3 regions of the Streptomyces sp. NPDC058375 genome follow, and region 3 is predicted to be linked to each of the others. Evidence: predicted binding sites of a transcription regulator. Region 3 holds the regulator's gene; each other region holds the start of a gene.

Region 1 (10,068 bases), on a different contig from region 3:
AATCGGAGAACCAGGTGGAAACGGGCCCCGGGGCGGCTCCGCGGCCGCACTACCCCAGGGATCGCGTGCGCGCCACCGCCCTGGGTACAGCAGACCCGACACGTGTTGCCGTACGGGGAAGGCCACGGCAAGTAGTCATTCGGCCACGCCAACCGCCCGTCACCACGCAGCGACCACGCGCGGGCGCGCGGGAGCCGCCCGGTGACACCGCACGCGTGACCGCAAACCGCCCGCCACCGCCCCGCAAGCGCGCACGCCCGACCGACAACCGCCCGCCACCGCCCCGCAAGCGCGCTCGCACGACCGCCAACCGCTGACCGCTGACCGCTGACCGCCCCGACGCCTACCGCCCGCGCAGCCGGTATCCGCCCCAGGCGCCCCAGGCCGCCGCTCCCGCGCCCAGGAGCAGCGGGATCGTGCCGTAGCCGACGACCGTCGAGGAGTGGGCGTACCAGCGTCCGCCGTCGAAGACCTGGGTCGCGGTGATCGTCGCGGGGTCGGTCCGGCCGTCGTGGTCGGTGAAGAGGATCCGGGTGCGCTCGATCCGTTCCGACCGGGGCACGCCGTCCGCGTGGGCGCGCAGCGCCTCCTGGGCCGCCTCGTCGCGCTCCGCCGCGTCGGCCCGCTGCTGGGCGGCGCTCTCGCCGAAGCAGTGCCAGACGGTCCGGCCCTTCTCGGTGCGGGTGTCGCGGCAGTCGATCCGGCCGAAGGTCTCCACCCGCATACCGAGGGCGCCGGAGAGGCCCGTCCCGGTCACCACGACGGACAGCCCCAGCGCGAACAGCACGGCCCCGCCGATGACCAGCGAGACCCCCTTGAGCCGTCCCCCGCCCGTTCTCCCCGCAGCCCTCACCCTCATGTCCGCCCCGCCCCCCGTATCCGTACGCGTACGCCCCGATCCCGCACGTCCCGTCTCCGCATTGTCCCGAGGAACCCGGACACGCCACAGGGGCGGCACCTCCGTGAAGGAGATACCGCCCCTGTGGGACGTACTGCGAACGTACGGGGACGTACGCGGAACTTCGGATCAGGCGGGGAGGCCGGAGCCTCCGTGACTGATCAGAAGTCCATGTCACCGCCCGGCATGCCGCCCGGAGCGGCCGCGCCGGCCTTCTCGGGCTTGTCGGCGATGACGGCCTCGGTGGTGAGGAAGAGCGCGGCGATGGACGCGGCGTTCTGCAGAGCGGAGCGCGTGACCTTCGCCGGGTCGAGAATGCCCTCGGCGATCATGTCGACGTACTCGCCGGTCGCGGCGTTGAGACCGTGACCGATCGGCAGGTTGCGGACCTTCTCCACGACGACGCCACCCTCGAGACCACCGTTGACGGCGATCTGCTTGAGCGGGGCCTCCAGCGCGAGCTTCACGGCGTTGGCGCCGGTCGCCTCGTCACCCGTGAGGTCGAGCTTCTCGAAGACGGCCGAGGCCTGGAGCAGAGCCACGCCACCACCGGCGACGATGCCCTCCTCGACGGCGGCCTTGGCGTTGCGCACCGCGTCCTCGATGCGGTGCTTGCGCTCCTTGAGCTCCACCTCGGTGGCGGCGCCGGCCTTGATGACGGCCACGCCGCCGGCCAGCTTCGCGAGGCGCTCCTGGAGCTTCTCGCGGTCGTAGTCCGAGTCGGAGTTCTCGATCTCGGCACGGATCTGGTTGACGCGACCCTGAACCTGGTCGCTGTCACCGGCGCCGTCGACGATCGTCGTCTCGTCCTTGGTGATGACGACCTTGCGGGCGCGGCCGAGCAGGTCCAGGCCGGCGTTCTCCAGCTTGAGACCGACCTCCTCGGAGATCACGGTGCCACCGGTGAGGATGGCGATGTCCGCGAGCATGGCCTTGCGGCGGTCGCCGAAGCCCGGGGCCTTGACGGCGACGGACTTGAACGTGCCCTTGATCTTGTTGACGACCAGGGTGGAGAGCGCCTCGCCCTCGACGTCCTCGGCGATGATCAGCAGGGGCTTGCCCGACTGCATGACCTTCTCCAGCAGCGGGATCAGGTCCTTGACGCTGCCGATCTTCGAGTTGACGATCAGGATGTACGGGTCGTCGAGCGACGCCTCCATACGCTCCATGTCGGTCGCGAAGTAGGCCGAGATGTAGCCCTTGTCGAAGCGCATACCCTCGGTGAGCTCCAGCTCCAGACCGAAGGTCTGGGACTCCTCGACGGTGATGACGCCTTCCTTGCCGACCTTGTCCATCGCCTCGGCGATCTTGGCGCCGATCTCGGTGTCGGCGGCGGAGATGGAGGCGGTCGAAGCGATCTGCTCCTTGGTCTCCACGTCCTTGGCCTGCTCCAGCAGAGCGGCGGAGACGGCCTCGACGGCCTTCTCGATGCCGCGCTTGAGGGCCATCGGGTTGGCGCCTGCGGCGACGTTGCGCAGGCCCTCGCGGACGAGAGCCTGGGCGAGAACGGTGGCGGTGGTCGTACCGTCGCCGGCGACGTCGTCCGTCTTCTTGGCGACCTCCTTGACCAGCTCCGCACCGATCTTCTCGTACGGGTCCTCGAGCTCGATCTCCTTGGCGATGGAAACACCATCGTTGGTGATCGTGGGCGCGCCCCACTTCTTCTCGAGGACGACGTTACGGCCCTTGGGGCCGAGGGTGACCTTGACGGCGTCGGCGAGCTGGTTCATCCCGCGCTCGAGACCGCGCCGTGCCTCCTCGTCGAACGCGATGATCTTGGCCATGTGAAGTGGTCCTCCCGGACAGGGGTGGATTTCTCCGGACCGGGAGGCGCCCGCGACGGACGGCCTGCGCGTGTGATGGTTCCTTGCCCCATCGCACCTGCGGGCCTCACCGGCCCGATCCAAGTTCTGTCACTCTCACCTGGAGAGTGCTAACGCCAATGATTAGCACTCGACCCCTGCGAGTGCAAGCGTCCCTCTCCGGATGTGGACAGCGGCGCGCCCCCCGACAGGGCCCCGGCAGGGCCACCCGGACGCGCGTAGGGCCCGATCCCCTGATCCCGGGGTCGGGCCCTACCTGCGTGAGTGGTGTCGTCGGACGACCGCGCCGAGCTCAGCCGACGGCGAGCTTGACCATGTCGGCCTGGGGCCCCTTCTGGCCCTGCGAGATCTCGAATTCAACTCGCTGACCCTCTTCGAGGGTGCGGTACCCGTCCATCTGGATCGCGCTGTAGTGGACGAAAACATCCGCACCACCGTCGACCGCGATGAAGCCGTACCCCTTCTCCGCGTTGAACCACTTGACGGTGCCCTGAGCCATGCCCAACTCCCCTATTACTGGCCCTTGCACGGGACCGCACTTCGCGGGCCCGGGTCGGAACTCACCCTCCGACAGGAGAGGGTGCGCGGCGCCGCAGCGCGTCGACCGCGGCCGAATGTATCCGCCCAACTGCCCTCTGCAACAGGTCAATCGGACGAGAATTCTGGGCATGGAAGAACGCGCGAATATGCGGGTTTGCTGAGATTTACGGGCAAGTCGGGCCAGGCAAAGGGCACTTATGCCGCAAGAGGTTCAGGTACTTTGGCTGCTTCTTATCGGGGCCGGGCGCATTCTCATATGCGGGCGGCACGGGCAGCGGGTGGGGCTTCCCCAACTGTACCGCGCTCAACCATGCAGAATTGCCCCCTCCGCTTCTCTCGCGGAGGGGGCAACTGTGGTCACTCAGAGGTGCGGTGAGGGCATGCCGGGGCGGGGCGGGCGGCCCGGGGCGGTTCAGCAGCCGCCGGCCACCGCGGGGATGATCGAGACGCCGGCGCCGTCCGGGGTGGCCGCGTCCAGGCCGCCCTCGAAGCGCACGTCGTCGTCATTGACATACACGTTCACGAAGCGGCGCAGCTTGCCCTGGTCGTCCAGGACGCGGGCGGCGATGCCCGGGTGGTCCTTCTCCAGGGACTCGATGACCTCGGAGAGCTTCGTACCCTCCGCCGGGACCTCGGCCTGGCCGCCCGTGTACGTACGGAGGATGGTGGGGATGCGGACCTTGACGCTCATGGTGGTGCCCTTCTTCCTTCGTTACGGGGTGGTCGTCAGGCGGTGCCGAGGCCCGCGGCGCGGAACGCTTCCAGGCTCGGCTTGATGGTCGCCGTGGCCTGCGAGGTCGCGGAGACCGCGTCGAGCGTCTTGAGGCCGTCGCCGGTGTTGACCACGACGGTGGTGAGCGTCGGGTCGATGACACCGGCCTCGATGAGCTTCTTCGTCACGCCGAGCGTCACCCCGCCCGCCGTCTCGCCGAAGATGCCCTCGGTGCGCGCCAGCAGCTTGATCGCGTCGACGACCTGCTCGTCGGTGACGTCCTCCACCGCGCCGCCGGTGCGACGGGCGATGTCCAGGACGTAGGGGCCGTCCGCCGGGTTGCCGATGGCCAGCGACTTGGCGATGGTGTTCGGCTTCTGCGGGCGGACCACGTCGTGACCGGCCTTGAAGGCGGCGGAGACCGGGGAGCAGCCCTCGGCCTGGGCGCCGAAGATCTTGTACGGCTTGTCCTCGACCAGGCCGAGCTTGATCAGCTCCTGGAGACCCTTGTCGATCTTCGTGAGCTGCGAGCCGGACGCGATCGGGATGACGATCTGGTCGGGCAGCCGCCAGCCGAGCTGCTCGCAGATCTCGTACGCCAGGGTCTTGGAGCCCTCGCCGTAGTACGGGCGGAGGTTGACGTTGACGAAGCCCCAGCCCTCGCCGAGCGGGTCGCCGATGAGCTCGGAGCAGAAGCGGTTGACGTCGTCGTAATTGCCCTCGATGCCGACCAGCTCACCGCCGTACACCGCGGCCATGACGACCTTGCCCTGCTCCAGGTCGTGCGGGATGAACACGCAGGAGCGCAGTCCGGCCCGGGCGGCGGCGGCGCCGACGGCTCCGGCCAGGTTGCCCGTGGAGGAGCAGGAGAGGGTGGTGAAACCGAAGGCGCGGGCGGCCTCGACGGCGATCGCGACGACGCGGTCCTTGAAGGAGTGCGTCGGGTTGCCGGAGTCGTCCTTCACGTACAGGCCGCCGGTGACGCCCAGCTCACGGGCGAGGTTGTCGGCCTTGACCAGCTTGGTGAAGCCGGGGTTGATGTTGGGCTTCTCCGCGACGTCGGCGGGGACGGGCAGCAGCGGGGCGTAGCGCCAGATGTTGTCCGGGCCGGCCTCGATGCGCTTGCGCAGCTCCTCCGGGGAGCCGGTGGGCAGGTCGTAGGCCACTTCCAGCGGCCCGAAACAGGACGCGCAGGCGAAGAGCGGGCCGAGCTCGAAACGCTCGCCGCACTCGCGGCAGGAAAGCGCCGCGGCGGGACCGAGGTCCGGGGAAGCGGTGGTGGCATTACCTGCGACGGTCTGAACAGCCATGATGGCGGAGGCCCTTTCTCCTCATCTTCCTCGCGACGCATTTCGCCGCAAGACGGAATTGGCACCTTCCCCACCGTGACCTCGCGGTCGGCAGGAGGGTTGCCGGGACTTCAACGGGCCGTTCCCTCAGTCCCTCTGGATGAGCTCTATGGCACTGGATCTTCGATCCAGGCGTTTATGTGCGGTCCGACCCCGACATGCGAGGGTCATCCGCGTTGTTCAAGACTGTAACCGAAGCACCGGACCGTTGAGATAGTCGTCCGAACCGCGAGATGGATCACACACAGGGAGTGCCGACCGTGCTCGAAGAGGTGGAACGCTGGCTGACCAGGCGTTCCTGGTCGTCCGGCGACCGCCCGCTGAACCGGCTCACCGACGCCCGGGCCGCCGACCCGCGCGTCACGTCCGTGAGCGTGGTCCTTCCCGCGCTGAACGAGGAGGCCACGGTCGGCGCGATCGTGGCGACGATCCGCCGGGAGCTGATGGAGAGGGTCCGGCTGGTCGACGAACTCGTGGTGATCGACTCCGGCTCCACCGACGCCACGGCCGCCGTGGCCCGGGCGGCGGGCGCGCGCGTGGTCCACCGGGACGCGATCCTGCCCCGGATCCCGGCCCTGCCCGGCAAGGGCGAGGTGCTGTGGCGGTCGCTCCTGGTGACCAGCGGCGAGATCGTCTGCTTCGTGGACGCCGACCTCAAGGACTTCTCGGCGGACTTCGTCTCGGGCACGGTCGGCCCGCTGCTCACCGATCCGGCCGTGCAGTTCGTCAAGGCGATGTACGACCGTCCGCTCGGCGACAGGGCAGGTCAGGGCGGCCGGGTCACCGAACTGGTGGCACGCCCGCTGCTCAATCTGCACTGGCCGCAGCTGGCCGGTTTCGTGCAGCCCCTGGGCGGTGAGTACGCGGTGCGGCGCTCCCTGCTGGAGCGGCTGCCGTTCCCGGTCGGTTACGGAGTGGAGCTGGGGCTGCTCGTGGACGCGCTGCACACGGTGGGCCTGGACGCACTGGGCCAGGTGGACGTGGGGGTGCGGCGCCACCGCCACCAGGACGGTCAGGCGCTGGGCCGGATGGCGGCGGCGATCTACCGCACGGCGCAGCTGCGGCTCTCCCGGGGCCATCTGGTGCGGCCGGCGCTGACGCAGTTCGAGCGGGGCGAGGAGGGCTTCGTGCCGCGCACCCATGCGGTGGACACGGAGGAGCGGCCGCCGATGCGGGAGATCGGGGAGTACGCGGAGCGCCACGCGGCGTGAGGCGGTGGGCGACGGCCGCGCGGGGCGGGCACACGGCGTGCGGGCGGCGACCGCGCGGGGCGGGCACACGGCGTGCGGGCGGCGACCGCGCGGGGCGGGCACACGGCGTGCGGGCGGTGACCAGTCCTCCGGACGCGCGTTTGGCGGCTTCCCGAACGGGCTAGGTTCCGCTACATGGTCTCCGAGCACACGTCTTCCTCGCATGCCCAGGTCCTCGTCGCGTCCAACCGCGGCCCGATCACGTACACGCTCGGCGAGGGCGGGACGCTCGACGCCAAACGCGGCGGCGGCGGTCTCGTCTCCGGGCTGAGCGCCGTCGACGACAAGCTGTGGGTCTGTGCGGCCCTCGGCGACGGCGACCGCGAGGCGGTGCGCCGCGGGGTCGGCGAGCCGGGCGTACGGATGCTGGACATCGACGCCGAGGTGCACGCCGACGCGTACAACGGCATCGCGAACTCGGTGCTGTGGTTCGTCCACCACCTGCTCTACCAGACGCCCGTCGAGCCGGTCTTCGACGCGGAGTTCCGCCGCCAGTGGGCGTCGTACGAGACGTACAACCGGGCGTTCGCCGAGGCGCTGGCCGAGGAGGCGGGCCCCGAGGCGACGGTCCTCGTGCAGGACTACCACCTGGCCCTGGTCCCCGGCATGCTCCGCGAACTGCGCCCGGACCTGAAGATCGGCCACTTCTCGCACACCCCGTGGGCGCCCGTCGACTACTTCCGGCTGCTGCCCGACGACATCGCGGAGCAGCTGCTGCGCGGCATCCTCGGCGCGGACCGGGCCGCGTTCCTGACCCGGCGCTGGGCGGACGCGTTCATCGGCTGCTGTACGGAGATCCTCGGCGGCACCGGCCGCACCAGGATCGGGGTCCACGGCCTCGGAGCCGACGCCGACTTTCTGCGCCGCCGCGCGCACGAGGCGGACGTGGACGACCGGATGGCGGCGCTGCGGGAGCAGGTGGGCGAGGACCGGAAGACGATCGTCCGGGTCGACCGCACCGAGCTGTCCAAGAACATCGTGCGCGGCCTGCACGCGTACCGGGCCCTGCTGGACGCCCACCCGGAGTGGCGCGAGCGCGTCGTGCACATCGCGTTCGCCTACCCCTCCCGCCAGGACCTCGCCGTCTACCGGGACTACACGGCGGCGGTGCAGTCACTGGCCACGGAGATCAACGGGGCGTACGGCACCGAGAGTTGGACGCCGGTGGTCCTCCACGTCAAGGACGACTTCGCCCGCTCCCTGGCCGCGTACCGGCTGGCGGACGTGGCCCTGGTCAACCCGATCCGCGACGGCATGAACCTGGTCGCCAAGGAGGTCCCCGTCGTCTCGGACCACGGCTGCGCGCTGGTGCTGTCGCGGGAGGCGGGGGCGTACGAGGAGCTGGGCGAGGACGCGATCGTGGTGAACCCGTACGACGTGGTGGGCACGGCGGAGGCGCTGCACGAGGCGCTGACGATGACCGGGGACGAGCGGTCCGGCCGCACGAAGCGACTGGCGGAGGCGGCGACCGCGCTCCCGCCGCAGCAGTGGTTCCTGGACCAGCTGGAGGCGCTGCGGCAGGGGTGAGCCGACGCTGAGGCGACCGGAGCGGCGGTCCGCCGGTCCGCCGCTCCGGCCCGACTACAGCCGGCCGCTCCGGCCCGGCTACAGCCGCTCGGCCAGGGCCGCCAGGAAGTCCACCACCGCGGCCGGGCCGGGCACCGACAGGTCGGCGCGTTCGGCCAGTTCGGGCACCTCGGCGCTGCCGCTGCACACCAGCAGGCCGGGGATGCCGTCCGGGCCCTCGGTCCGCAGCTTCTCCACCGCGGCGAACGCGGCGAGGTCCCCGAGGTCGTCGCCGGCGTAGATCACGGACTCGGCGTCCAGCTCCGCGACGAACCCGGCGAGCGCGACGCCCTTGTCCATGCCGGGCGGGCGCAACTCCAGGACCAGGCGGCCCGGTTCGACGATCAGCCCGTGTCTCGCGGCCAGCTCGCCGAGGGGGCCGCACAGCGTCTCGAAGGCCGCCTGCGGGTCCTCGGCGCGCCGGGTGTGGACGGCGACGGCCTGGCCCTTCTCCTCGATCCAGGTGCCGTGCCAGGCTCCGAACTCATGGAGTACGCCCGGGAGTTCGGCGCGCGCCGCGGTGACGCCCGGGTGCGGGGCGGGGGCGTGGACCGTCCCGGTCACCGCGTCCCAGCGCTCGGCGCCGTAGTGCCCGAGCACGACGAGGTGCTCCAGACCGGGGACGCCCGCGAAGCCCCCGTAGCGCACCGCGACGCCCGCCGGGCGGCCGGTGATCACGGCGATCGCGGCGACCTTCGGCGCGAGCGCGGCGAGCGCCTCGACGGTGCCCGGGTGGGCGCGGGCCTGCTCGGGGTCCGGGACGATGTCGGCGAGCGTGCCGTCGAAATCGAGCGCGACGACCGCACGGTCGGGCCGGGCGAGAACGGCGTCGAGCCCCTCGCGGCCGGCCGGGGTGGTCGGGGACGGCAGGTTTTCCGGGTGACTGCCCATGGGGCGAGCCTAACGGGTACGAGGCCCCCGCCGCCGGGTCCGGACCCGGCCGGCGCCCCCGCCCCGGCCACCCCCGCACATCTCCTCCGCACATCTCCTCGGAACATCTCCTCCGGCCCGCCGCGCTTGACAGCCATTCCCTCACGACTCCATGATTCCATTAATTGACTAATGGAATCGAGGCGAGGCGCGTGGCAGACATGACCACCCCGAACGCGACATCCGGCAGCTGGGCCCTGGAAGCCCGCGGCCTGGGCAAGCGCTACCGGCGCGGCTGGGCGCTGCGCGACTGTTCCTTCCGGATCCCGGCCGGCCGCATCTGCGGTCTGGTCGGCCCGAACGGGGCCGGCAAGTCCACCCTGCTCGGACTGGCGACCCGGCAGGTGCAGCCGACCACCGGCGAACTGCGGGTCTTCGGCGTACCGGTCGACGACCCCGCCGTGATGCCCACCTTCGCGTTCCTCGGACAGGACAAGCCGCTGTTCAAGCGGTTCACCGTGGCGGACACCCTGCGCATGGGCGCCGAGCTGAACCCCGGCTGGGACGCGGCGGCGGCGGAGCGGATCGTCCGCTCGGGCAACGTCCCGCCGCACGCGAAGGTCGGCACGCTCTCCGGCGGCCAGCGCACCCGCGTGGCCTTCGCACTCGCCTTCGGCAAGCGGCCCGACCTGCTGCTCCTGGACGAGCCGATGTCGGACCTCGACCCACTGGCCCGCGACGAGATGAGCACCCTGCTGATGGCGGAGGCCGTCGAGCGCGGCACCACGGTGGTGATGTCCTCGCACATGCTGACCGAGCTGGAGGACATGTGCGACTACCTGCTGGTCGTCGCCGAGGGCCGGATCCGGATGGCCGGTGACGCCGACGCGCTGGTCCCGGCCCACGCGCTGGTCACCGGGGTGGCCCGGGACGGCTCGCTGCCGACCGAGCTCCACCACCACACGGTCGTCGAAACCCGGCTCCAGGGACGGCAGTTCCAGGCGATGATCCGGCCGAAGGGCCCGCTCCCGGCCGACTGGGAGAGCGCCGAACCCTCCCT
Region 2 (10,068 bases), on a different contig from region 3:
AAGGACCTGGTGACGCCCAGCCCGCACAGCGAGGCCATCGCGGACATCCTGCCCGACGCCGAGCTGGTGATCGTGCCGGACGCCGGGCACCTGGTGATGCTGGAGCACCCGGAGACCGTCACGGACCGGCTGGCCGACCTGCTCGTACGCAGCGGCACGGTGCCGGCCGCTAACGTTGGCGGACATGGAAGCACCGCACAACAGCCCGGCCGCTGAGACCGCACCGGAGACCGCCGAGGAGGCCTTCCCCGGCCCCGCCGGGGCCGTACCCGAGGCCGTCGCCGTGACGCTCACCGTCACCTCCCCCGAACAGATGCAGGACCTGGGCCGCCGCCTCGCCCGTGTGCTGGCCCCCGGCGACCTGGTGATGCTCACGGGCGAGCTGGGCGCCGGGAAGACGACGCTGACCCGGGGCCTCGGCGAGGGCCTCGGCGTACGCGGCGCGGTCACCTCGCCCACCTTCGTCATCGCCCGCGTCCACCCCTCCCTGGTCGAGGGCCCCGCCCTGGTCCACGTCGACGCGTACCGCCTGGGCGGCGGGCTCGACGAGATGGAGGACCTGGACCTGGACGTGTCGCTGCCGGAGTCGGTGGTGGTCGTTGAGTGGGGCGACGGCAAGGTCGAGGAGCTCTCGGAGGACCGGCTGCGGGTCCTCATCGACCGCGCCACCGGCGACACCGACGACGAGCGGCGCGAGGTGACCCTGGTCGGCATCGGGGCGCGCTGGGCGGGGCTGCGGGAGGAGCTGGCGTAACGCCCCCGGGAAGAACAGCCCGCGGGAAGGTCCGCGGGTGTGGCCTTCCCGACAGGGCGTCGGTAAATTGTTGCGCGGGGGACCGTGGTCGTGGTCACATGGGTACGAGACGTGGTTAGGTCTACCTAACCTCGCCCTCCACCGGAGCACCCAGGAGGCATCCATGCCGACGCCCGAGCGCGCAGCGCGACCGCAGCCGCGACCGACTCCGTCCGCCCTGTCGATGAAAGACCTGCTGGCCTCGTGCGCCGCGGCCACCGCGGTCTCCACCCCGCCGAGCGACACCACGGAGGCCGGTGAAGCCACCGGCGCGGCGGACCGGGACGGGGGCGGCGGCCACACGGACGCCGTCCGGCGCCACGCCGCATAGCGCCCGGTCACCAGCCCTACGGGACGACGACGACCTTCGCGCCGACCGTCGCGAAGGTCCACATCGCGTTGCCGTCCGCGCGCTTCATCCGCACGCCGCCGGTCTTCGACGTCGGGTCCGGGCTGGCCATCGAGCCGTCCTGCGCGGCGCTGAAGCCGATCGCCACCTCGTCCACGTTCGCGAAGCGGACCACGTGCTCGATCGGGACGCCGTCCGAGCCCTGGACCGTGCCCGAGCGCGAGGTGACCCGGTGGACGCCGGGCGGCGGGCTGACGGGGCTCGGCATGACCGTGAAGGTCCGGATCGACTTCTCGTCCTCGTTGACCAGCCACACCCGGCGGTCCTTCAGCGCGTACACGACGCGCTCGCCCTTGCCGGAGGAGGCCGGGACCGCCAGCGGGTCGGCCGGGGGCTTCGGCTTCGCGGAGGGCTGCGCCGACGCCGAGGCGGAGGCCTTCGCGCCGGGCGTGGAGGCCACCGAGCCGGGGGCGTTCGCCGAGGCCTGGTAAGCGAGGAAGGCGACCGCGGCGACCGCCGCCGCAGTGAGCCCGGCCACGATTCCCGAGCTTCCCCTTGCCACCGTGAGCTCCCCTTTCGACTGCCAGTTGCCGCATGTCGTACAAGCGTTTACGTCGTACCCGCGGATACCCGGTGACGGTAGCAGCAGAGGCGGTGCGGACCGGGACGCCGTACGGGACGCCGTAACGCCGTCGGCGGAGCCGTAGGCTGTTTGCGTGCTCTTGCTCGCCATGGATACCGCCACGCCCGCCGTCACCGTCGCCCTGCACGACGGTACGTCCGTCATCGCCTCCTCCGGGCAGGTCGACGCCCGTCGGCACGGGGAGCTGCTGCTCCCCGCCGTCGACCGGGTCCTCGCCGAGGCAGGGACGAAGCTCGACGCCGTGACGGGCGTGGTCGTGGGCGTCGGCCCCGGCCCGTACACCGGCCTGCGGGTCGGCCTGGTCACCGCCGCCACCTTCGGTTCCGTCCTCTCCGTACCGGTCCACGGCCTGTGCACCCTGGACGGGCTCGCGTACGCCGCGGGGGAGGCCGGTCTTGAAGGGCCCTTCGCCGTGGCCACGGACGCCCGCCGCAAGGAGGTGTACTGGGCGCGGTACGAGGACCCCCGCACCCGTACGGGCGAACCCGCCGTCGACCGGCCCGCCGACATCGCCGAGGCGCTGGCCGGGCTCCCCGTGGTCGGCGCGGGCGCGGCCCTCTACCCGGACGCCTTCCCGGACGCGCGCGGCCCCGAGCACGTAGCGGCGGCCGCGCTGGCCGCCCTCGCCGCCGAACGTCTCGCCGCCGGACAGGAACTGCTGGAGCCGCAGCCGCTCTATCTGCGCCGGCCCGACGCCCAGGTCCCGAAGAACTACAAGGTGGTCACCCCCAAGTGAGCGCCACCACCGCCGTACTGCGCGAGATGCGCTGGTGGGACATCGAACCGGTGCTGGAGCTCGAACACGCGCTGTTTCCGGACGACGCCTGGTCGCCCGGCATGTTCTGGTCCGAGCTGGCCCACGCCCGCGGCCCCGGCGCCACCCGCCACTACGTCGTGGCCGAGGTCCCCGCCACCGGCCGGATCGTCGGGTACGCGGGGCTCGCCGCCCTCGGCGACCTCTCCGACGTCCAGACCATCGCGGTCAGCCGCGAGACCTGGGGCACCGGCCTCGGCTCCGAACTCCTCACCGATCTGCTGAAGGCCGCGACCGCCTTCGAGTGCGCCACCGTGCTGCTGGAGGTCCGGGTCGACAACACCCGGGCGCAGAAGCTGTACGAGCGCTTCGGCTTCGAGCCGATCGGCTTCCGGCGCGGCTACTACCAGCCGGGGAACATCGACGCCCTGGTCATGCGCCTCACCCTGCACGAAGACGCAACGGAGAACGGGACTGAATGATGGCTGCCGACGAACCCCTCGTACTCGGCATCGAGACCTCCTGCGACGAGACCGGCGTCGGCATCGTGCGCGGCACGACCCTGCTCGCCGACGCCGTCGCCTCCAGCGTCGACACCCACGCCCGCTTCGGCGGCGTCGTCCCGGAGATCGCATCGCGCGCCCACCTGGAGGCGATGGTCCCCACCATCGAGCGCGCCCTGAAGGAAGCGGGCGTCAGCGCCCGCGACCTCGACGGGATCGCCGTCACCTCGGGCCCCGGACTCGCGGGCGCGCTGCTGGTCGGCGTCTCGGCCGCGAAGGCGTACGCGTACGCGCTGGGCAAGCCGCTCTACGGGGTCAACCACCTCGCCTCGCACATCTGCGTCGACCAGCTGGAGCACGGGCCGCTGCCCGAGCCGACGATGGCCCTGCTCGTCAGCGGGGGCCACTCTTCGCTCCTGCTGGCGCCCGACATCACCAGTGACGTCCGGCCGCTCGGCGCGACGATCGACGACGCGGCGGGCGAGGCCTTCGACAAGATCGCCCGGGTGCTGAATCTCGGCTTCCCCGGCGGCCCCGTCATCGACCGGCTCGCGAAGGAGGGCGACCCGGCGTCGATCGCCTTCCCGCGCGGTCTGACCGGCCCGCGCGACGCCCCGTACGACTTCTCCTTCTCCGGGCTGAAGACCTCGGTGGCCCGCTGGATCGAGGCGAAGCGCGCGGCGGGCGAGGAGGTGCCCGTACGGGATGTGGCGGCGTCCTTCCAGGAGGCCGTGGTGGACGTGCTCACGCGAAAGGCGGTGCGGGCCTGCAAGGACGAGGGCGTCGACCACCTGATGATCGGCGGCGGCGTCGCGGCCAACTCCCGGCTGCGCGCCCTGGCCCAGGAGCGGTGCGAGCGGGCCGGCATCCGGCTGCGGGTGCCGCGACCCGGGCTCTGCACCGACAACGGCGCGATGGTCGCGGCCCTCGGCGCGGAGATGGTCGCCCGCAACCGGCTCCCCTCCGACCTGGAGCTGTCGGCCGACTCCTCGCTGCCGGTCACGGAGCCGCACGTGCCGGGGGTCCACCATGAGCACACCCACTCGCACTCCCACAACCACGATCACGTGCACGAGATCAGCAAGGACAACCTGTACTCATGAGCGGCGCGACCATCGTCCTGATGTGGGAGGCCCGGGCCGTGGAGGGCCGTGGCGGCGAGCTTCTGGAGTGGGCCCGTGCCCGGGCCGCCGAGCTGGCCCGCGCGCCGCACCGCACCGAACTGCTGCGCGCCCCGCAGGACCGGGTGCTGGTGATGACGTGGTGGCAGGACGCCTCGTACGGTGACGACCTCCCCGAACTCCCCGAGCCCGACGCCGCCCTGATCACCCGGGCCGTGCACCGGTGGCGGTTCGAAGCGGTGGGGTGAGGCGCGGGGACCCGTCGCGTGTCCGATGAGTTCCGGGGGCGGGCCCGGTCTACCTTCCACGACGTCCGGACCGCCCGGCCCGGATGTGTGGACGGCCCGAAGAGGTGAAGGCCATGCAGAAGATCACCCCGTGTCTCTGGTTCGACGGTCAGGCCGAGGAGGCGGCCGAGCACTACGTCGCGATCTTCGGCGGTGACTCCCGGATCCTGGACGTCACCTACTACGGCGACGAGGCGCCCGGCCGGAAGGGCTCGGTGCTCACCGTCGGCTTCCGGCTCGCGGGGCAGGACTACATGGGGCTCAACGGCGGCCCGCAGTTCCCCTTCACCGAGGCGATCTCGCTCTCCGTCGACTGCGCCGACCAGGCTGAGGTGGACCGGTTCTGGGACGCGCTCTCGGAGGGCGGCGAGGAGGGCCGGTGCGGCTGGCTCAAGGACAAGTTCGGGGTGTCCTGGCAGATCGTGCCGAACGAACTGCCGCGCCTGCTGGCCGACCTGGACCCGGCCAAGGCGGGCCGCGCCATGAAGGCGATGCTCGGCATGGGGAAGCTGGACATCCAGGCCCTGCGCGACGCCTGACCGGCAGTCCGGCCCCGGGGCCGCATCGGTAGTGTCCTGAACGCGGACCCCTGAGGCCGCATCGGTAGTGTTCTGCGCATGCCACGCCGTGCCCCGATGCCGCCGCCTCCGCCGCCCGTCGAGATCCGCTCCTGGCCCGACCGCGAGGCGATGCTCGCCGACCGGGCGGTGGTCCTGGGCGAGTTGGTGAAGATGCACGTGGGTCCTGGGCGGCTCGGGCTGCTGGTGATGTGGGCCGCGCTCGTCGCGATCGGCTGGAGCCTGGTGGGCTCGGCACTCGTCATGTTCGAGCAGGCGTCCGACTTCTTCAGCGGCATCGCCGGAATCGTCAGTCTGGTCATCGGCGCGGCGGTCCTGATCCCGGCCGTCGCCTTCGTCTGCCTGGGCATCTCCCGGGACCGCGAGGTCCGTTCGCTGCTCGACGCCTGGGGCGCGCTGGACCGCGACCCGGAGCGCGACCGGCGGCTGAGGATGCCCGGGACGAGCCTCACCTGGCTGCTGCTGTCGTTCGCCCTGGGCGCCGTCGGGCTCGCCCTCTGCGTCATCGGACCCGCGAGCGCGCGGCCGGGCCGGGAGACGTACGGGCTGGTCGCCCTGGTGATGGGCGTCGGCATGGTCGCCTGGCTGACCGCGCTGATCGGCGCCACGAAGGCCCTGGCGCACCGCCGTTGGGTGCTGCGCGTCCTGGTGGGTGCGGGAGCCGGGTCCGGGCCCGGGGCTCGGCCCGGGCCCGGGGGCGCGGGGCCGGCGGCCGCGCGGGAGCCCGAGGCCGGACGCCCGCCCTTCGTCCGCACCGGCGGGCCCGGCCACCGCTGATCGAGCCCGTCCGGCGTTTGAGGACGGAACCCTTCGCCTGGTCGGCAGCCCCTTACGGGCCCTGTGGCAGGGGAGACCCTCGTCCGCACCCGAGAACGTGCTCGACGGTTCCGTCCTCAAACGCCGGACGGGCCGGGTGGGCCCGCCGGACGGCGGTCGAAGCGCCCGGCTCACCCCAGCGGGTGGCCGATCAGCATCGTCGGCGCCCCCGCCACCCGGGTCAGGAACACCGTCGCCGAGCCCGGCCCGCTCAGCTTCATCCGGCGGCGCAGCTCCTCCGGTTCGACCGGCGAGCCGCGCTTCTTGACGGTCAGCACGCCGACCTGACGTTCCCGCAGCAGCGCCTTCAGCCTCTTCATGTTGAACGGCAGCTGATCGGTGATCTCGTACCCGGAGACGTACGGGGAGGAGTACGGCACGTCGCTCGTGATGTACGCGATCGTCTCGTCCACCAGCCGTCCGTCGCACCGCTCCACGAGGTCGGCGACCAGATGCGCCCGGATCACCGCGCCGTCCGGCTCGTACAGATAGCGCCCGACCGGGCCCACCGGCGGGGCCGGCAGCGGGGCCGGGGCGGTCAGGGTCGCCCCGGACGGCAGCAGCGTGGCCCGGAACGCACCGGGCGCGAAGCCCTCCCCGTACCAGAGCACCGCCTCCTTCACGTCCCCGCCGTCCGAGATCCACTCGGCCTCCGCCTCCGGGCCGATCGCCTCGTGCGGGATGCCGGGGGCGATCTTCAGCGCCGCCCTGGGGGCCTTCAGCGCGGCGGCCGTCGCCCAGGAGAGGGGCGGTGAGTACGCCTCCGGGTCGAAGATGCGCCCCCGGCCGCCGCGCCGGGCCGGGTCGACGAAGACCGCGTCGTACGGGGAGGTGTCGATCTCCGTGACATCGGCGCACCGGACCTCGATCAGGTCCCCGAGCCCCAGCGCTTCCGCGTTGGCGCGGGCCACCTCGGCGGTCAGCGGGTCGCGGTCCACGGCGAGTACGGCGATCCCGGCGCGGGCCAGGGCGATCGCGTCACCGCCGATGCCGCAGCACAGGTCCGCCACGCTCCGTACGCCGAGCGCGGCGAGGCGGTCGGCACGGTGTTCCGCCACCGAGGTGCGGGTGGCCTGCTCGACCCCGTTGGGCGTGAAGTACATCCGGTACGCGTCCTCGGCCCCGAACTTCGCGGCCGCCCGCTGCCGCAGCCGGGCCTGGCCCAGGGCCGCCGACACCAGCTCCGCCGGGTGCGTGCGGCGCAGCCGGGTCGCGGTGGCCAGCTCGTCGGCGGGGTCGTGGTCGCGCAGCTCGGCCAGCAGCTGCCCGCCCTCGGGGGTGCGCAGCGCGGCGAAGGCGGCGCGGGCGGGGTCGTCGGCCGAGGAGGCGGAGGGGGTTGTTGCGTTCACCCGGTCCATTGTGGCCGGTGCGCCGGTGTGGGCCGCCCGGGGGACGGGGCGCGTCCGCTCGCGGTGTCGAAACGGCGCGCGGGTCGACGGCTGGCAGGATGCGGCGCCATGCAGCTAGTACGACAAAACGAAAAATCAGCCATGAAGCGGCACAGGTCGGGCGTCGTCGTGCTGGCGGCCCTGCTGGCCGCCGCCGTCGCCTCCGGATGCGCGGCGGAGGCGGGCGGCAGCGGCGCGGGAGCCCCCGGCGGACCCGCGAAGCCCACCGCCGGCCCCTCGGGCGACGCGGCCCCGCAGGCCGGGCCCGCCCCGGCCCCGGACTCGTACGCCGAGACGGTCAGGAAGAAGCAGGCCGCGCGGGCGGTCGCGGCGAAGAAGTGGGGGCTCGTCAAGACCCCGCTCGCTGCCCCCGAGCCGCCGAAGGTGAAGCCGCGCATCGCCACCCGCAAGGGCTTCGAGGTCCGGGACGACAAGGGGCTGCCGCCCGTCTTCACCACCGTCCCGACCAAGGAGAAGATCGTCTTCCTGACGATGGACGACGGGGCGGAGAAGGACCCCGAGCTGCTGCGGATGATGACGGAACTGGACATCCCGTACAGCGCGTTCGTCAGCGACTACGTCATCAACGACGACTACGGCTACTTCAAGAAGATGCAGAAGCGCGGGGTGACCATCAGCAACCACACCCTCAACCACCGCTATCTGCCCGGACTGTCGTACGCCGAGCAGAAGCGGGAGATCTGCGGCCAGCAGGAGAAGATCCTCAAGCACTACGGGAAGCGGCCCACCCTCTTCCGCCCGCCCTACGGCAACTACAACCGCGACACCCTCGTCGTCGCCAAGTCCTGCGGGATCACCGCCGTGCCCCTGTGGTCCTCCGAGGCCTTCCCCGACCGCATGGAATGGCGTGAGTGGGACCGGGACCTGCACCCCGGCGACATCGTCCTCACCCACTTCCGCGGCAAGGAGGACTGGAAGGGCTCGATGCCGGACATGATCCGCCGGGTCATGAAGACCATCACGGACAAGGGGTACGCGGTGGCGAAGCTGGAGGACTACGTCTGAGGGGGCGGTCCGGTCGCCCCCGGCCCCGACCGGGGCGGCGCGCGGGTGGTGAATTGGCACTCCGCTTGACCGAGTGCTAATCGCGGTCATAGTCTCGGGTCTGGCACTCCCCCCTGGAGAGTGCCAGCACCACACTGTGCGACAGGACAGGTCCGGCACCCGCGACGACGGATCGGTCCGATCGCCACCCACTGACTGCTAAACCCCGTGAGATCTCCGAAGGGGGAGACCGGATCGTGTCGACCACCAGCTCCAAGGTTGCGATCAAGCCGCTCGAGGACCGCATTGTGGTCCAGCCGCTCGACGCCGAGCAGACCACGGCTTCCGGCCTGGTCATTCCGGACACCGCGAAGGAGAAGCCCCAGGAGGGCGTCGTCCTCGCCGTGGGCCCGGGCCGCTTCGAGAACGGCGAGCGGCTTCCGCTCGACGTCAAGACCGGCGACGTCGTCCTGTACAGCAAGTACGGCGGCACCGAGGTGAAGTACAACGGCGAGGAGTACCTCGTCCTCTCGGCCCGCGACGTCCTCGCGATCGTCGAGAAGTAATTCACCCACGTTTGCTTGTGTTCTGCGCCCCTGGCCCCCTGCGTAACAACTAGCCGGGCGGCGAGGGGCGCAGTTCATTTTGAGAGGGAACACAGCCCATGGCGAAGATTCTGAAGTTCGACGAGGACGCCCGTCGCGCCCTTGAGCGCGGCGTCAACAAGCTTGCCGACACGGTGAAGGTGACGATCGGCCCCAAGGGCCGCAACGTCGTCATCGACAAGAAGTTCGGCGCTCCCACCATCACCAACGACGGTGTCACGATCGCCCGCGAGGTCGAGCTCGACGACCCGTACGAGAACCTCGGCGCCCAGCTCGTCAAGGAGGTGGCGACCAAGACCAACGACGTAGCGGGTGACGGCACCACCACCGCGACCGTCCTGGCCCAGGCGCTCGTCCGCGAGGGCCTGCGCAACGTCGCCGCGGGCGCCTCCCCGGCCGCCCTGAAGAAGGGCATCGACGCCGCCGTCAAGGCCGTGTCCGAGGAGCTCCTCTCCACGGCGCGCCCGATCGACGACAAGGCCGACATCGCCGCCGTGGCCGCGCTCTCCGCGCAGGACCCGCAGGTCGGCGAGCTCATCGCGGACGCGATGGACAAGGTCGGCAAGGACGGTGTCATCACCGTCGAGGAGTCCAACACCTTCGGTCTGGACCTGGAGTTCACCGAGGGCATGGCCTTCGACAAGGGCTACCTGTCCCCGTACATGGTCTCCGACCAGGAGCGTATGGAGGCCGTCCTCGACGACCCGTACATCCTGATCCACCAGGGCAAGATCGGCTCCATCCAGGAGCTGCTCCCGCTCCTGGAGAAGGTCATCCAGGCCGGCGCCTCCAAGCCGCTCCTGATCATCGCCGAGGACGTCGAGGGCGAGGCGCTCTCCACCCTCGTCGTCAACAAGATCCGCGGCACCTTCAACGCCGTCGCGGTGAAGGCCCCGGGCTTCGGCGACCGCCGCAAGGCCATGCTCGGTGACATCGCCACCCTCACCGGTGCGACCGTCATCGCCGAGGAGGTCGGCCTCAAGCTCGACGGCGCCGGTCTCGACGTGCTGGGCACCGCGCGCCGCGTCACCGTCTCCAAGGACGACACGACCATCGTCGACGGCGGGGGCAACTCCGAGGACGTCAAGGGCCGCGTCAACCAGATCAAGGCCGAGATCGAGTCCACGGACTCCGACTGGGACCGCGAGAAGCTCCAGGAGCGCCTCGCGAAGCTGGCCGGCGGCGTGTGCGTCATCCGCGTCGGCGCCGCCACCGAGGTGGAGCTC
Region 3 (10,068 bases):
CCGCCTGGCCAGTCGCACCAGCCTGCCCGGGATACCGCTCGCCCCGTCCGCCGCCCGGCGGTTCGTACGGGCCGCGCTCGCCGAGTGGACCGGGCTCGGGGTGCCCGCCGCGGTGGGCTTCAGCGACCGGCTCGCCGACGACGCCGTGACCGTCACCAACGAGCTGGTCACCAACGCCGTCGTGCACGCCGGGACCACGGTCGACCTGGTCCTGCGGCTGGAGGAGGAAGGCGGCGACGAGCCGTCCGCCGCCCTGGTGCTGGAGGTCACCGACCACCACCCGGCCCGCCCGGTCAGCGGCGACGAGCCGAGTCCCGGGCCGGAACCGGGCGGGGCGGTCGCGGGGGAGCTGCCCGACCCCGCCGAGTACGGCCGGGGCCTCCAGCTCGTCGCCACCCTCGCCGACGCCTGGGGCATCACCTACCGCACCGGCCTCAAGACCGTCTGGGCCCGCCTCCCCGTCGACGACTGGAGCACCCCGGCCACCCCGCCCGACGGCGAGGCCCTCCGGCGCGGGCTGCGCGCCGCCGAGATCCTCGCCCCCGCCGCCCGGCGCACCGAGCGCGACGACGCGGTCTGGGACAGCCGGGGCGCCCCGGCCTTCCTCGCCGAGGCCTCCGACCTGCTCGCCGGGCAGCTCGACGAGGACCTGGTGGCCGCCATAGCGGGCCAGCTGCTGGTGCCCCGGCTCGCCGACTGGTGCGCGATCTGGCTGGAGACCGAGGGCGGGGGACCGGCCGCCGAACCCCGGCTCGCCCGGGTCTGGCACAGCGACGAGACCGGCACCGAGCCCCTGCGCACCGCCCTGGAGAGGGAGCCGCTGCGCCTCCCGGCCGGCGTCGGCTCCGGACCCGTGCCCGTCCCCGTACCCTGGCCCGCCCAGCCGGCCGATCAGCCCGGGGCGGCCGAGGAAGCGCCGCCCCCGCACCCCGGCGGCCGGGACGGGGCCGCGCTCGCGTTCCGGATCACCGCGGGCGGCCGGGCGCTCGGCACCGTCCTCGTCGGCCGCGAGGGCGTCACCCAGGTGCCGGAGACCGTCGCCTCGCTCATCGAGGACTTCGTCCGCCGCCTCGGCCTCGCCGTCGGCGCCGCCCGCGCCTACACCCGGCAGGCCACCATCAGCCGGATCCTCCAGCGCGGCCTGCTCCCCAGCAAGGTCGCGGAGATCCCGGGCGTCACCAGCGCCCTCGTCTACGAACCGAGCGACGACGGCGTGGTCGGCGGTGACTTCTACGACATCTTCCCGTGCCCCGGCGACCGCTGGTGCTTCGTCCTCGGCGACGTCCAGGGCTCCGGCCCCGAGGCCGCCGTCGTCACCGGCCTCGCCCGCCCCTGGCTCCGGCTCCTCTCCCGGGAGGGCTTCGGCGTCGGGGAGGTCCTGGACCGGCTGAACCGCCTCCTCCTCGACGACGCCATGGAGGCCGCCGAGGCCGCCGCCCTGATGGTCGCCGCCGCCGGGGGCCAGCAGCTCCACGACGGCACCCAGTCGCGGTTCCTCTCCCTGCTGTACGGGGAGGTCGTGCCGCTGCCGGACGGCGGGGTCCGCTGCACGGTGGCCAGCGCCGGGCACCCGCTGCCGCTGCTGCTGCGCCCCGACGGCTCCGTACGCCCGGCCGCCGAGCCGCAGGTGCTGCTCGGGGTCGTGGAGGACGTGGCGTACGAGAGCCAGGTCTTCGATCTCGCGCCCGGGGACACCCTGCTCTGCGTCACGGACGGGGTGACCGAGCGGCGGTCGGGCCCGCTGATGTTCGACGACGGGGACGGGCTGGCCCGGGTGCTCGCCGGGTGCGCCGGGCTGCCGGCCGAGGCGACGGCCGAGCGGATCCGGCGAGCGGTCCACGAGTTCGCCGAGCAGCCGCCGGACGACGATGTGGCGCTGCTCGTCCTGCACGCGGACTGAACCACTTCAGGCGCGAGCGACAATGGACGGTATGCCTTCCGTACTGCCCGATGGTGAGCCCGTGCCCGACGACGGGGCGCTGCCCCGCCACGCCCTGGAAGGCGCAGCCGACCGCCCGCTCGGCTTCTACCTGCACGTCCCGTACTGCGCCACCCGCTGCGGCTACTGCGACTTCAACACCTACACCGCCACCGAGCTGCGCGGCTCCGGCGGTGCGCTGGCCTCCCGCGACAACTACGCGGCCCACCTCATCGAGGAGGTCCGCCAGGCCCGCAAGGTCCTCGGCGACGACCCGCGCCCCGTCCGTACGGTCTTCGTCGGCGGCGGCACGCCCACCCTCCTGCCCGCTGCCGATCTCGTACGGATGCTGGCGGCGATCCGGGAGGAGTTCGGGCTCGCCGAGGACGCGGAGATCACCACCGAGGCGAACCCCGAGTCCGTCGACCCGGCCTACCTCGAAGCCCTGCGCGAGGGCGGCTTCAACCGGGTCTCCTTCGGCATGCAGAGCGCCAAGCAGCACGTCCTGAAGATCCTGGACCGCACGCACACCCCCGGCCGCCCCGAGGCCTGCGTCGCCGAGGCGCGGGCGGCGGGCTTCGACCACGTCAACCTCGACCTGATCTACGGCACCCCCGGCGAGTCCGACGACGACTGGCGGGCCACCCTGGACGCCGCGATCGGCGCGGGCCCCGACCACGTATCGGCGTACGCGCTGATCGTCGAGGAGGGCACCCAGCTCGCCCGCCGCATCCGGCGCGGCGAGATCCCGATGACCGACGACGACGCCCACGCCGACCGCTATCTCATCGCGGACGAGGCCTTCGCCGCCGCCGGTTTCGACTGGTACGAGGTCTCCAACTGGGCCACCACCGAGGCCGGCCGCTGCCTCCACAACGAGCTGTACTGGCGCGGCGCCGACTGGTGGGGCGCGGGCCCCGGCGCCCACAGCCACGTCGGCGGCGTGCGCTGGTGGAACGTGAAGCACCCCGGCGCGTACGCCCAGGCGCTCGCCGAGGGCCGCTCGCCCGGCGCGGGCCGCGAGATCCTCGCCGAGGAGGACCGCCGGGTCGAGCGGATCCTCCTGGAGCTGCGGCTGCGCGAGGGCTGCCCGCTGGACCTCCTCAAGCCCGACGGCCTCGCCGCCTCCCGCCGCGCCCTCACCGACGGACTGCTGGAGCCACAGCCGTACGAACAGGGCCGCGCGGTCCTCACCCTGCGCGGGCGGCTCCTCGCCGACGCCGTCGTCCGCGACCTGGTCGACTGAGCCGGACCGGGACGAGGAGCCTCACGGCTTGCAGTCCTTCGCCGTCAGCGGCGGCGCGACCCCGGCCGGCTTGCCGCACACGAGGGTGCGCTCCGCGCTCGGCCCCGGCCGGACCACCTTGACGATGTTGAGACCGTGCACATTGTCCGAGACCGAGGACCGCGCCCGGCTGAACGAGATCGTCCCCGTGGGCATGTTGTTCAGGTCCACCGTGTGCAGCGTCGCCCACGTCTCCGCCGCGCTCCGCCGCTTGTCGCCGCGCGCCGCCGCGTCGTACAGGGCGGCCGTCGCGCTGTACGAGATCACGGTCTGCCCGCTGGCGAACAGGTCGTCCTCGTACGCCGGACGCCCCGAGACCAGCGCGGTGACCTCGCCCTCGGGGTGCAGCCGCCGGAGCGTCCGGTACGCGTCCCCGTAGAAGCCGAGGTTCTTCCCCCGGTCCAGCGGGGCCAGCGAGGAGTGGTAGAGCGTGACGTTGGCCGCGATGGACGTCGAATCGTCGAACGTCCCCTTCGTCAGATCGTCCCCGGTGAACACCGTCATCCGCCGGTCCGAGCACCCGGTGGTCTCCGAAAGCCCCCGCATCAGCGTCGGTACGTCCTCGACCCGCCCCGCGAAGTACAGCGCGTCGGGAACCCGCTCGGCCTGGCAGATGCTGGTCAGCGGGGCGTTCAGGCTCGCCCCGCCCGCCAGGTCGTACGTCACGTCCTTGCCCTGTTCGAAGCCCGCGTCCTGAAGCATCTTGCGGCCCGCGTCCCGCTGCTCGGCGGTGTACCGGTCCAGGTCCCCGTTGCTGTCCTCGCGCGACAGCACGATCGCGTGCGGGCGGTCCAGCCCCTTCGCGATCTGCCGGGCGACCAGGCCGAGCGCATGCGTCTGCTCCTCGTCCGTCGCCGCGAGACCGAAGTAGTTCGGATACTCGCGGGGCAGGTCGCTGCTGGAGTTCGTCGTGTTCACCAACGGCAGCCCGGCCTCCCGGAGCAGCTTCGTCGCCTTCTCGCTCTCCTGGGTGTTGCGACCGAGACCGACCACCCCGACCACTGTCGGATCCCGCCGGGCCACCTCGATGATCTTCTCCACGGCGGTGAGCTGCCGCAGCATGTCCTCGCCGCCGTTGGCGGTCAGCACCCGCAGCTTCACCGACCGGCGCACCGTCTTGTTCACCGCCCGCTGCTGGAGGTAGACCCCGGTCAGCTCCTCCAGCCCCTTGCGGGTCGCCTCCCGGTCGTTGCCCGGGGCGGTGAGCGGACCGGCGTACACGACCGTCACATACGCGTCGCCCGCCTCGATGTCGTCGTTCTCCTCGCGGATCGCCTGCTCGATCCGCTCGAACGTGATGCCCTCGCCCGCCCCGTTCAGCTCCAGGTCGTTGCCCCGCGCGAAGAGCACCTCGGGCGCGGTCGCCACCCCCACGCACTCCCGGTCGTCACCGCCCCCGTCCCAGATCGCGTCCGTGTTGCGGTCGGTCAGCGGCCCGTGGCAGTACGAGTCACGCCAGTGCCCGGCCCACAGGAACGCTCCCAGCAGGCTGCCCACGACGGCCATCGCGATGGTCGCCCGCGACATCACCCACCACGCCCAGGTCCGCCGCACCCGGTGGGTGACGAGCTGGGCGTGCGCGTGCTCATGGGTCAGCTTGGCGGTGGACAGCGGCAGCAGCAGCACCCACGCCAGGGTCGCCGCCGCCACCGGCGACTGCCCCAGACTCAGATCGTCGACCCAGCGCTCGTACCGGGCCCGCGCCCCGGACGAACCGGTCGGCGCCCCCGGACCCGGCCGCTCCGGCGGCAGCGGCGGAGTGTGCCGCATGATCTCGGAGGCCGGCAGCGAGGCGAGCAGCAGCAGCGGATCGACCTCGCTGCGCCGCGACCGTACGTTGTTGATCGCGTTGATCAGCAGGATGCCGCCGTTGTCCTGCGTGGCCCGGGGCAGGAACACCACCGGCGGGACCGTGCGCTTGCTGCGCCGCCAGTCCAGGGAGCGCGAGCGGTAGTTGTGCCGCAGGTCCTCCAGCAGCGCCTGCACCCGCAGCTCCAGATGGAACTGGCGCGCGTGCTCGTCGCCCGCCCCCGCGTCCGCCACCCGCTCCGCGACCGCCGCCGCCCGCGCCCGGATCACCCGCCACGAACCGCTCGGAGAGAACCACGACCAGCCGTCCGACGGGTAGCCGGTGCTGGACGCGGCCAGCGAGGAGGTGGTGGCGAACCAGCGGCTGGCCCGGCGCAGCCACAGCAACGGCGGCGCGGCCCGGCTCGCCAGGCCCACCACGGCGAGCCCGATCAGCGAGAGGGCCGCCACCAGGGCCGTCAGCAGCCAGTCGATCTCCCCGAGCAGCACGCTGAGCAGGGCGATGAACAGCGCCCCCACGAATGTCTCGGGCCGCACCGACTGCCGCAGCGCGTCCCACCGGGTTCTCCCGCGCGGCCGGCCGGACCGCCAGCGCAGCCGGCTCAGCTGCTCCAGAATCCTTTCCTCGCGTATCTCGGAGGTGTTCCCGTCGGACTGCTCCACGACCGTCGCGGTGGCCTGCTCGATCGCCCCGAGCAGCCGGGAGCGCGGAAAGTCGAAGTTCTTGTACTGGGTGTTCTCGCGGGTCTCCCACGGCTTCTCGGAGAGCGTGCGCACCATGTCGAGCGCCGCGTCGTACGGCGCCGCCCCCGCACCGTCCAGCAGCCGCACCGGCACCCTGCGCAACTCGTTGGCCCGGTGCACCTGGTGCACGAGCTGCTCCACCCGCGCGTCGATCTCCGGCCCGGCCCCGGCGTCCGCCGCCTGGGTCACCACGAGCGGCATCACCGGCCGGTTGACCCGGTACCGGTCGATCAGCTGCTGCATCAGGTGGAAGACGGCCGAAGCCGCCTCGTTGTCCGCACTCTCCCGCCAGACCTCGCGCACCATCGCCCGTGCCCTTCCCCCGTGAACCGCGGCCCGTTCTCCCCGTCGACATCCCTCAATAACCGATGGTGCGTGTGGGACGCAGGCATTCATAGAGATCGGTACGTGATCGTCCGGTGCGGGTCGGACTCAGCCCGGGGACATCAGTCCGGAAGGGTGACGAAGTCGATCAATTCCTCCACCCGGCCCAGAAGTTGGGGTTCCAGGTCCTTGTAGCTGCGCACCTTGGACAGAATGTGCTGCCAGGCCGCTCCGGTGTTCTCCGGCCACCCCAGCGCCCGGCACACGCCCGTCTTCCAGTCCTGGCCCCTCGGCACCACCGGCCAGGCGTCGATCCCCACCGAGGACGGCTTCACCGCCTCCCACACGTCGATGTACGGGTGCCCCACCACCAGCACATGGTCCCCGGTCACCTGCGCGGCGATCCGGGACTCCTTCGAGCCGGGCACCAGATGGTCCACCAGCACCCCCAGCCGGGCGTCGGGCCCCGGCGCGAACTCCCCGACGATCGCCGGAAGGTCGTCGACGCCCTCCAGGTACTCCACGACCACGCCCTCGATACGGAGGTCGTCGCCCCACACCCGCTCCACCAGCTCCGCGTCGTGCCGGCCCTCCACATAGATCCGCCCGGCCCGCGCCACCCGGGCCCGCGCGCCGGGCACCGCCACCGAACCGGAGGCCGTACGGGTGGGGCGCACGGGTCCGCCGGGGCCCGGGCACACCAGCGTGACGACCTTGCCCTCCAGCAGGAAGGCGCGCGGCTCCATCGGGAACACCCGGTGCTTGCCGAAGCGGTCCTCCAGGGTCACCGTCGGCCCCTGGGCGGTCTTCTCGCAGCGGATCACCGCCCCGCAGAAGCCGGTGGCGACCTCCTCCACGACCAGATCGGGTTCGGCGGGGACCTCGGGCACGGGGGCGGACCTCTTCCACGGCGGGGTCAGGTCCGGCTGGTAGCTGCGCATGGCATGACGATATTCGCCCCGGCCGGGTCGGGGCGTGCCACGGACCCGGGTGTCACGCCACCGCGAACCGCTCCGCCAACGACTCCCGCTGCGCCCGGACGAACCCGGCGTCCACCACCGCCCCGTGCCCCGGTACGTACAGCGCGTCCTCGCCGCCCAGCGCCAGCAGCCGGTCCAGCGCGGCCGGCCAGCGCGAGGTGATCGCGTCCGAGCCCGCCTGCGGCTCGCCCGACTCCTCGACCAGGTCTCCGCAGAACACCACCGGAGGCTCACCGTCCGAGCCCGGCACCAGCACCACGAGGTCGTGGCCGCTGTGGCCCGGGCCCACGTTCGCCAGCAGCACCTGACGGCCGCCGCCCAGGTCGAGCGTCCAGTCGCCGCACACCTCGTGGTGCGGGGCCACCAGCGTGTCCGCCGACCTGGCCGCCTCGTCCTCCGGCACCCCGTGGCGCACGGCCGACGCGCACAGGCTATCCGCCTCGTCCCGCAGCAGCGCCCCGACGCCCACCGCCCCGTACACCTCGGCCCCGGCGAACGCCGCCGTGCCCAGCACATGATCGAAGTGCGGGTGGCTCAGTGCGATATGCGTCACCCTCCGACCCAGCAGCGCCTCCGCCTGCCGCCGCAGCTCCACGCCCTCGCGCAGGGTCGCGCCCGTGTCGTACAGCAGTACGCCCTCCGGCCCGGTGACCAGCCCGGCGGTGGCGTCCCAGCCCGGGAGGCGGCGCCTGCCGATACCGTTGCCCAACCGCTCCCAGCCGAGGTCTTCCCAAGCGACGTCCATACCACGACGCTATCGGCAACGACCTGCGCAGTCTCGTGGGAGCGTGGCCGGTCGCCCTTGCCCCGGCCCCACCCCACCCCCGTACACTGACGACGGGATTGCTGGCACTCGTACGCACCGAGTGCCAGCCGGACACCGGAGAGATCCGGAGACAGACAGCTGGAGGTGTGCGCGATGCTCAGCGAACGCAGACTCGAAGTGCTGCGCGCCATCGTCCAGGACTACGTCGGCACCGAGGAGCCCGTCGGCTCCAAGGCGCTGACCGAGCGGCACCGGCTGGGGGTCTCCCCGGCCACCGTCCGCAACGACATGGCGGTGCTGGAGGACGAGGGCTTCATCGCCCAGCCGCACACGAGCGCGGGACGCATCCCGACCGACAAGGGGTATCGCCTCTTCGTCGACAAGCTCGCGGGCGTCAAGCCGCTGTCCTCGCCCGAGCGCCGGGCCATCCAGAACTTCCTCGACGGCGCGGTCGACCTCGACGACGTGGTCGGCCGGACGGTGCGGCTGCTCGCGCAGCTGACCCGGCAGGTCGCCGTCGTGCAGTACCCCTCGCTGACCCGTTCGACGGTGCGGCACGTGGAGCTGCTGGCGCTCGCCCCCGCCCGGCTGATGCTCGTCCTGATCACGGACACCGGCCGGGTCGAACAGCGTATGATCGACTGCCCTGCGCCGTTCGGCGAGGCATCGCTCGCGGATCTGCGGGCCCGGCTCAACAGCCGGGTCGTCGGACGCCGCTTCGCGGATGTTCCGCGCCTGGTGCAGGAGCTGCCGGAATCCTTCGACAGCGAGGACCGGGGGACCGTCTCCACGGTTCTCTCCACCCTCCTCGAAACGCTGGTCGAGGAGACGGAGGAGCGGCTGATGATCGGCGGCACCTCCAATCTCACCCGCTTCGGACACGACTTCCCGGTGATGATCCGGCCGGTGCTGGAAGCACTGGAGGAACAGGTCGTCCTGCTGAAGCTGCTCGGTGAGGCAACGGACTCCGGCATGACCGTACGGATCGGGCACGAGAACGCCCACGAGGGGCTCAACTCCACGTCCGTCGTCGCGGTCGGCTACGGTTCGGGCGACGAGGCAGTCGCCAAACTCGGCGTGGTCGGACCGACCCGCATGGACTACCCCGGAACGATGGGAGCGGTACGCGCAGTGGCACGTTACGTCGGACAGATCCTGGCGGAGTCGTAAGTGGCCACGGACTACTACGCCGTACTCGGCGTGCGCCGCGACGCATCTCAGGACGAGATCAAGAAGGCATTCCGTCGGCTCGCCCGCGAGCTGCACCCGGATGTCAACCCGGACCCGAAGACCCAGGAGCGGTTCAAGGAGATCAACGCCGCTTACGAGGTGCTCTCGGACCCGCAGAAGAAGCAGGTCTACGACCTCGGCGGCGACCCGCTCTCCGCCGGTGGCGGCGGCGGCGCGGGCGGTTTCGGAGCCGGCAACTTCGGCAACTTCTCCGACATCATGGACGCGTTCTTCGGCAACGCCGCGCAGCGCGGGCCCCGTTCGCGGACCCGGCGCGGCCAGGACGCCATGATCCGGCTGGAGATCGACCTCAACGAGGCGGCCTTCGGCACCACCAAGGACATCCAGGTCGACACGGCCGTCGTCTGCAACACCTGCAGCGGCGAGGGCGCGGCCCCCGGCACCTCCGCCCAGACCTGTGACATGTGTCGCGGTCGCGGCGAGGTCTCGCAGGTCACCCGGTCCTTCCTGGGCCAGGTCATGACCTCGCGGCCCTGCCCGCAGTGCCAGGGCTTCGGCACGGTCGTGCCGACCCCCTGCCCGGAGTGCGCCGGCGACGGCCGCATCCGCTCGCGGCGCACGCTCACGGTAAAGATCCCGGCGGGCGTCGACAACGGCACCCGTATCCAGCTCGCCGGAGAGGGCGAGGTCGGCCCCGGCGGCGGCCCGCCCGGCGACCTGTACGTGGAGATCCACGAGCTGCCGCACGCCGTCTTCCAGCGGCGCGGCGACGATCTGCACTGCACGGTCACCATCCCCATGACGGCCGCGGCCCTGGGCACCAAGTGCCCGCTGGAGACGCTGGACGGCCTGGAGGAGATCGATATCCGGCCCGGCACCCAGTCCGGCCAGTCCGTGCCCCTCCACGGGCGCGGGATCACCCATCTGCGCGGTGGCGGCCGGGGCGACCTGATCGTGCACGTCGAGGTGATGACCCCGTCCAAGCTCGACCCCGAGCAGGAGCGGCTGCTGCGGGAGCTGGCCAAGCTCCGCGGCGAGGAACGGCCCTTGG

Evidence for each region. Region 3 encodes HrcA, which represses chaperone genes, less so after heat shock. Its sites were predicted from a motif close to TTNGCACTCNGNNNNNCNGAGTGCNAA; they were not measured.
Region 1: groL (chaperonin GroEL) is a predicted target of HrcA. The motif match lies at 2,845-2,871, and genes of this name have one in related genera.
Region 2: groES (co-chaperone GroES) is a predicted target of HrcA. The motif match lies at 8,312-8,338, and genes of this name have one in related genera.

The regions. Positions count from the first base shown of each region.
Region 1 is NZ_JBHXJG010000001.1:79,196-89,263, forward strand. Features, by position in the region: gene ACFWM7_RS00380 (hypothetical protein) at 344-859, opposite strand; gene groL (chaperonin GroEL) at 1,060-2,682, opposite strand; gene ACFWM7_RS00390 (cold-shock protein) at 3,014-3,220, opposite strand; gene ACFWM7_RS00395 (MoaD/ThiS family protein) at 3,674-3,952, opposite strand; gene thrC (threonine synthase) at 3,988-5,283, opposite strand; SAM riboswitch class I at 5,302-5,429, opposite strand; gene ACFWM7_RS00405 (glucosyl-3-phosphoglycerate synthase) at 5,583-6,533, shown strand; gene ACFWM7_RS00410 (trehalose-6-phosphate synthase) at 6,708-8,099, shown strand; gene otsB (trehalose-phosphatase) at 8,178-9,029, opposite strand; gene ACFWM7_RS00420 (ABC transporter ATP-binding protein) at 9,221-10,068, shown strand, end outside.
Region 2 is NZ_JBHXJG010000065.1:478-10,545, reverse strand. Features, by position in the region: gene ACFWM7_RS13755 (alpha/beta fold hydrolase) at 1-216, shown strand, start outside; gene tsaE (tRNA (adenosine(37)-N6)-threonylcarbamoyltransferase complex ATPase subunit type 1 TsaE) at 185-754, shown strand; gene ACFWM7_RS13745 (hypothetical protein) at 918-1,124, shown strand; gene ACFWM7_RS13740 (hypothetical protein) at 1,141-1,680, opposite strand; gene tsaB (tRNA (adenosine(37)-N6)-threonylcarbamoyltransferase complex dimerization subunit type 1 TsaB) at 1,874-2,521, shown strand; gene rimI (ribosomal protein S18-alanine N-acetyltransferase) at 2,518-3,021, shown strand; gene tsaD (tRNA (adenosine(37)-N6)-threonylcarbamoyltransferase complex transferase subunit TsaD) at 3,021-4,145, shown strand; gene ACFWM7_RS13720 (hypothetical protein) at 4,142-4,411, shown strand; gene ACFWM7_RS13715 (VOC family protein) at 4,525-4,989, shown strand; gene ACFWM7_RS13710 (hypothetical protein) at 5,068-5,805, shown strand; gene ACFWM7_RS13705 (methyltransferase domain-containing protein) at 5,976-7,202, opposite strand; gene ACFWM7_RS13700 (polysaccharide deacetylase family protein) at 7,335-8,258, shown strand; gene groES (co-chaperone GroES) at 8,495-8,803, shown strand; gene groL (chaperonin GroEL) at 8,902-10,068, shown strand, end outside.
Region 3 is NZ_JBHXJG010000021.1:37,348-47,415, forward strand. Features, by position in the region: gene ACFWM7_RS06075 (SpoIIE family protein phosphatase) at 1-1,900, shown strand, start outside; gene hemW (radical SAM family heme chaperone HemW) at 1,923-3,164, shown strand; gene ACFWM7_RS06085 (ABC transporter substrate-binding protein) at 3,186-6,062, opposite strand; gene ACFWM7_RS06090 (DUF3097 domain-containing protein) at 6,203-7,021, opposite strand; gene ACFWM7_RS06095 (MBL fold metallo-hydrolase) at 7,074-7,805, opposite strand; gene hrcA (heat-inducible transcriptional repressor HrcA) at 7,980-8,996, shown strand; gene dnaJ (molecular chaperone DnaJ) at 8,997-10,068, shown strand, end outside.